One region of the Brucella sp. NBRC 12950 genome, then DNA from elsewhere that is predicted to be linked to it. Evidence: riboswitches for the same ligand, from Rfam matches in the RefSeq annotation. Region 1 holds a riboswitch; each other region holds the start of a gene.

Region 1 (2,200 bases):
GGGCTCGATATCAACGTGCTTTCTAAGGCACGGTAGTGAAAATCGAGCCGGTTAGCTTATTGTGCTGCCGCAGCTAGGAAACCGCAAAGTCCTTTGCGCGCCACCGACGTGCTCATCGTCTGCCCCACTTTGAGTGTGAAGATAGCGTCAACGCGTATGCCCTTGCCCTGCTTACGAGCGGTCACGCGCAAGGTCTGCATGCGACCCGATCCAGATCCATCTTGAAAGGCGTCAATGGACGAGAGCTGCTTGTTGATCGTGATGCCAGAAAAGCCGTCGGCTGCGATGGCTTGTGCCATACGCTGCAAGGCATCCGACGATTTGATACCAGTAAAGCTTTGTGTCGCGCGATAGACAGTCGGAGTTAAGAGCGGAACTCCCTCTGACTTAAAGCTTTGCTCACACGTAGCAGCAAAGCCCCCACCGGTTGCCATAAGGGTCAACAGACCCGTAATCAGAAACATTCGCATTCAAACTTCCTCCAAATAGACCGAAACCCCACCGTTGGTGACGATCACAACAGCATGCAGATCAAAAATACAATAAGCGCGTCGTCAAAATAGCGTTGATAATCTTCGCTTATACGATCGCGATTTGGGCGTACGGAGAAGACAGCGGTGGATGTTTCCAATTTTTCGCGGAATCGGCCTGAGATTAGCGACGAATGTTAGAATCGAGAGGCCGGATCTCCACACGGCAATGCTGGTAATCGATCCTTCCAGGAGCAATGAAAGGAACTAGCGGTCAAGCAGATGAGCATTCTGCCAGGAACAGCTTGGCCCTGCAGTTTGCGACTTAAAGATATAAACATTTCTTTATGTGCTATTGACATTTTGCGTCCGATACAGGAAAGTTACTTGGCCTAGGTTCTCCGGTCGTCTCTTAGATGTGCCGGGGCTAAGAGGGAAGTTGGTGCCCCAGACTATTGGGAAAGCCGACGCTGCCCCCGCAACTGTAAGCGGCAAGCTGATGTCCAGAATGTCACTGGGGTTCTCCCTGGGAAGACGGAGAGAAGCAATGACCCGCGAGCCAGGAGACCTGCCTTCGCAAAGTAACGTCCACGGGCGGGGTGTCCCGGTGTGCCGTAGCGAAGGCCGCGTAGCGGTCCCTATTGCTATGAGTTCGCTGACCCATGCCCCCAACTTTTTGGGGTGAGTCATGTCTCAAACCGCAATTCCGGTCGCCGCGAGCGGCGAGCCATATGTTAATCGTCAACCGATCACGAGGCGTGACGATTTCACGTTTCATCTAAATTTCCATCGTTTTGATGAGAACTATCTGCCCTCAACCAACACGCGTGTAACGACCAACTTTGCAAATTTAGCCAGGGGGAGGAACCGCCAGGAGAACCTTCGTAACGCGCTGAGAATGATTGATAATCGGTTCAACGCTCTGGCGCATTGGGATAATACCGATGGCAATCGCTATAGGGTTGAACTCGAAATCATCTCGGTCGAGATGAATATTGATGCGGAAGGCAACTCGGATGCTTTCCCCCTGATAGAGATATTGAAAGCCAATATCGTTGATCAAAAGACTGGCGAACGGATCGAAGGCATTGTTGGAAACAACTTCTCTTCTTATGTTCGAGATTACGACTTTAGCGTCGTTCTGCCCGAATATAACAAGGGGCGCTCCACGTTCAGCATTCCAGATGACTTCGGCGACCTGCATGGAAAGCTATTCAAATGTTTCCTCAAGTCGAATGCTTACGAAGAACATTTTCGAAAGCCACCCGTGATCTGCTTAAGTGCATCCAGCAGTAAAACATATCACCGGACTGGTAATTACCATCCGGTGCTGGGTGTAGAGTATCGTCAAAGTGAATTATCTTTGACTGATCAATATTTTCAAAAAATGGGGTTGCGGGTCCGCTTCTTCATGCCGCCCAACAGTGTTGCGCCATTCGCCTTCTATTTTGTTGGCGACCTCCTTGATGACTATACCAATCTTGAGCTTATCGGCACAATCAGTACGATGGAGACTTTTCAGAAGATCTATCGGCCCGAGATTTACAATGCCAATTCGGTAGCTGGGGCTTGCTTTCGGCCAAGCCTTGAACATGAGGACTACTCACTGACACGTGTTGTCTATGATCGCGAAGAGCGAAGCCGATTGGCTGTTGAGCAGGGCATATTCGCTCAGGAACAATTCATGACGCCCTATAAGACCGTCCTTGAGCAATGGTCTGCCAATTACA
Region 2 (2,200 bases), on a different contig from region 1:
AACGAAGAACGCAGCACGAGATCCGGCAGAATTTCGTAGCTCGCGCCGAGATTATACGTGACCACGTCACCAAACTGCTCATTATAATCGTAGCGCACACCGCCATCAAAGCGCAGCGCATCATATTCGAGCGAGTATTGCCCGAATACCGCAGCCAGATCACGACTGGTTTTGGCATATTCGGTCGTAGCGCTGACTTCCTCGCGGTAAGCTTCAACGCCACCGGTCAACACATGCGAAACATTGCCCGTTTCAAACTGCTTTTCCGTCGAAGCAAAGATGCCGTAACGCTTGGTTTCAAACAGATCAGACCCGCTAACACCCTTACGGAAATTTCGACTGCGATCGAGACCAGAGCTGAACTCGATCGTCGAAGACCAGTCAGCGGTGTGATCGATACGCGCACCCAGCTTGCCACTAAATGCTGTTGTGTACGCTTCATTAGCAGACGGTGCTTTGGCATCATATTGATTGCGGCCGCGGCTCAGGAGGCCATCAGTATAAATCTTCCCCCAATCAAAATCCTTCGACAGCGAGAAGTTAAACGAACCCTGTAGAAAACCATCACGATCAGGCTCATAGCCAAAAGAATCTGGTGTCGTAAAATTATATCCCTGTGTGCCTGTGACAGCGGCACCAAAGGCGTAATCAATGCCGTCCTTGCTGCGTCCCTGAAGCGAACCGGACGCATAACCGCCCCATGGATGCGTAACCCCCGTTGTCAGACTTCCGCAGTAGGAGCGCTCCCCGCAGGCTCCACCCTGCTTTGTGATGATATTAATCACACCACCCATCGCATCCGCACCATATTGCGAGGAATGCGCGCCTTTCGCGATTTCAATACGATCAATTGAACTCAGTGGAATATTGGAAAGCGCTGTTGCTCCGGTCGTTGCTGATGCGGTTCGCACACCATTGACGAGAACAACCGTCTGTTTTGACGACATACCGCGAATGTAGAGATTGGAAGACGATCCCTGCCCGCCATTGGTGGTAATCGAAATTCCCGGATAGTACTGAAGAAGCGATTGCAAATCAGGCGCTGCTGATCGGTCGATTTCCTCCCGATCAATGACCGTGACGGACGATGTGGAACGTTGCAACGATGTTGCACGCCTCAACGGTGTGACGACAATCGTATCAAGCACAACTCCATCCTGCACGCTTGCCTTCGTCTGAGCGAATACGTCGAGCGGCGTAACCACCAGAACGGTGGATGTGAGATATGCCGATAGTTTGAGAATATGCATTATTTCTACTTCCTGCGTGCAAGCCTTGCTTCACCGCAGGTGTCAGAAATCAGGGCGGAAGCGCCTTGTCTTTGTCCCACGGCAACATTTCACAATGTCACCGCTACGGACGGCCGCGACTGGACACCCCTCGTGTCAGCCATGGGTGACTGGATACGGCAGGTCTCCTGACTTCCGGGTCTTCATCGGTCCTCCGCCTTCCCGAACGTGAATATTCAGTGGCTATGATCGCAACTTACGATCATGGGAGGATGACTCGCCGGTCACAGTTGCGGGGGCAGTCTCGGTCTCAGCTCTTCAAATGAGCCTCACCGTGTTCCCTTTTCATCCATCCTTGCGGACAGAACCGTTTCCTGTGGCGAGCGATAGCAAGGGGATGGCAGATTATCAACTGCAACAATGTGCCCCATCTGAATCACATTCAGAGCCAAGTGATTCAGATGGTTGAATTGTATGGATTTTTCATCTCAGGAAGTCGCGGAAACGACGCAGTGCAAAGAAGAAAAGAACACTTCCGATTACAATCATGGCCAGCAATTGTGGCCACACGACACTCAATCCCGCACCGCGGAACAGCACCGATTGCGCGAGCATCACGAAATGCGTGTTGGGTGCCGCCAGCATGATATTCTGAATAATTTCCGGCATACTTTCGCGCGGCGTTGTACCGCCCGAGAGAACCTGTAACGGAAGCAGAACCAGCATCAGGAGAAGTCCGAACTGAGGCATAGAACCAGCAATCGTTGCTAGGAAGATGCCAAGGCTCGTTGTCGCGAAAAGCTGTAATGCAGCACCCGCCAAAAACAGCGTCAGCGAACCATTGATCGGCACCGCGAGAATGCCCTGCACAACAACAACCAGTGAAAAGGCAGTCGCCACCAGCACCACCATCCCCATTGACCAGACCTTAGAGACCATGATCTCAAGTGGCGTCACCGGCATGACCAGCA
Region 3 (2,200 bases), on a different contig from region 1:
GCTTTAAAAGCCATAAAGTCCGAGTTTCGTCCCAAAGCGATTACGCCTGTGGAATAGTCGGCTACATATCCCTGCTATTCACAGGCTGGACGAAACAAAGGTTAGATTTAGTTTTTTTGATCTGTCTATCCATTGACGACTTTTTAACTTCAGCTACTATATCTTGTGTTCAAGGTTCTTGCGATTCGTGAGGATCAAAAGCGAAGATGGGAATACGGTGCGCGGTATCCATGATGGATGTTGTTAAGCCGTAGCTGCCCCCGCAACTGTAAGCGGCGAGCTCATATCCAGATGTCACTGGCGCAGGCCGGGAAGACGGATGCGGGCGTTGAGTCGTGAGCCAGGAGACCTGCCTTGAACAAGAACGTCCACGGGCGGGGTGTCCGGTTGGCGCGCGATAAGTTGTGGCATTGTAATGCCATGTCTTTTTGGTGCCCCGTATATCCCTCTCATAAGCTTCGGGGTGACAAGCATGTCGAGTAATTCAAGACCAAACAGTTCAGGTCCGCCCTTTACGGGTTAGTTTGAAGGATTCGCGCTCTGAAAGCGCGTTGAGCCTCTCAGTTTTCGTTGCTTTTCACGCACATTTTGCCATGTGCGAATGCCTTGTTGCGTCTTCATTTGCCTGAGGCGCAGTGGATAAAAACATCTGTCTATACGCATTCTCCAACGCCAGATGCTTTTGCGGAAGTGCTGGAAATGCTCCATCCCCAGTGAGGAAAAAATGAACGTTACCGTCTATAGCAAGCCCGCCTGCGTCCAGTGTACCGCAACCACCCGCGCGCTCGACCGTCAGGGCATTGAATATGATGTCATCGACATTTCTGCCGATGCTGATGCTTATGATCTCGTTCAGGGCCTCGGATACCGTCAGGTGCCGGTTGTTGTTGCGGGTGAATCCCATTGGGCGGGTTTCCGTCCGGATATGATCAGCTCGCTGGCGTAATGCCGGTCTACTGCCGGGGTTTGTGATGGGCCAGATCGTCTATTTTTCCAGCCGATCGGAAAACACGCATCGCTTTGTGCTGCGTTTGGGAATGCGTTCAAAGCGTATTCCGTTGGAAAGCTACGAAGACAATGCTGGCCTGTTGCGGGTCAACGAGCCTTTTGTGCTCGTAACGCCAACCTATGGCGGCGGCGGCGCGAAAGGCGCTGTTCCCAAACCGGTCATCCGCTTTCTCAATGATGCGGATAACCGATCCCTCATTCGCGGCGTCATTGCCGCTGGAAACAGCAATTTCGGAGAGGCCTTTGGCCTCGCAGGCAACATCATTTCTGCCAAGTGTCAGGTTCCCTATCTCTATCGTTTCGAGTTGCTGGGAACCGACGAAGATCTTGGCAATGTTAAAGACGGGATGGAACGATTTTGGACACGGCAGACACAACCTTGACCCGTGAGCGCGAGACGGTCGCCTCATCGGAAAAGCAGGAGCCATCTGCGGCAACGGGTGCTGCATCGGGTAGCAAGCCACAGAAGCTTGCTGAGACCTCGCTTGATTATCACGCGCTCAATGCGATGCTGAACCTCTATGATGACGAGGGAAAGATTCAGCTGCATCGCGATCGGCAGGCGGCACAGCAATATTTCCTGCAGCACGTCAACCAGAACACGGTTTTCTTCCACAATCTGCGTGAGAAGCTCGATTATCTGGTCGATGAAGGCTATTACGAACAGGAAGTACTGGATCAGTATTCCTTCAATTTCGTGCGCGATCTTTTCGATCATGCCTATGATAAGAAATTCCGTTTTCCGACCTTCCTCGGCGCGTTCAAATATTATACCAGCTATACGCTGAAAACCTTCGACGGTAAGCGCTATCTCGAACGCTACGAAGACCGTGTTTGCATGGTGGCGCTTGCGCTTGCGCGTGGTAATGAACAGCACGCACGCGAAATGGTCGATGAAATCATTGCGGGCCGTTATCAACCGGCAACACCAACCTTCCTCAATGCAGGCAAAAAGCAGCGTGGCGAACTGGTCTCGTGTTTCCTGTTGCGCGTTGAAGACAACATGGAATCGATTGGTCGCTCCATCAATTCCGCCTTGCAGCTTTCAAAGCGCGGCGGTGGTGTGGCACTGAGCCTGACCAATATTCGTGAATCCGGTGCACCGATCAAACAGATCCAGAACCAGTCTTCCGGCATCATTCCGGTGATGAAGCTGCTTGAGGATTCGTTCTCCTATGCCAACCAGCTTGGT

Evidence for each region. Region 1 has a riboswitch for cobalamin ahead of QSJ70_RS22270 (DUF1852 domain-containing protein). Riboswitches for the same ligand answer to the same signal wherever they lie in the genome.
Region 2: another riboswitch for cobalamin. It lies ahead of QSJ70_RS01545 (TonB-dependent receptor domain-containing protein); the one in region 1 lies ahead of QSJ70_RS22270 (DUF1852 domain-containing protein).
Region 3: another riboswitch for cobalamin. It lies ahead of nrdH (glutaredoxin-like protein NrdH); the one in region 1 lies ahead of QSJ70_RS22270 (DUF1852 domain-containing protein).

The regions. Positions count from the first base shown of each region.
Region 1 covers NZ_BSQC01000015.1:89,134-91,333, forward strand. Annotated here, with positions in the region: gene QSJ70_RS22265 (hypothetical protein) at 57-470, opposite strand; cobalamin riboswitch at 848-1,060, shown strand; gene QSJ70_RS22270 (DUF1852 domain-containing protein) at 1,159-2,200, shown strand, end outside.
Region 2 covers NZ_BSQC01000001.1:329,122-331,321, reverse strand. Annotated here, with positions in the region: gene QSJ70_RS01545 (TonB-dependent receptor domain-containing protein) at 1-1,250, opposite strand, end outside; cobalamin riboswitch at 1,391-1,616, opposite strand; gene QSJ70_RS01540 (ABC transporter permease) at 1,713-2,200, opposite strand, start outside.
Region 3 covers NZ_BSQC01000011.1:189,925-192,124, reverse strand. Annotated here, with positions in the region: gene QSJ70_RS18930 (SDR family oxidoreductase) at 1-57, shown strand, start outside; cobalamin riboswitch at 156-371, shown strand; gene nrdH (glutaredoxin-like protein NrdH) at 725-946, shown strand; gene nrdI (class Ib ribonucleoside-diphosphate reductase assembly flavoprotein NrdI) at 972-1,391, shown strand; gene nrdE (class 1b ribonucleoside-diphosphate reductase subunit alpha) at 1,367-2,200, shown strand, end outside.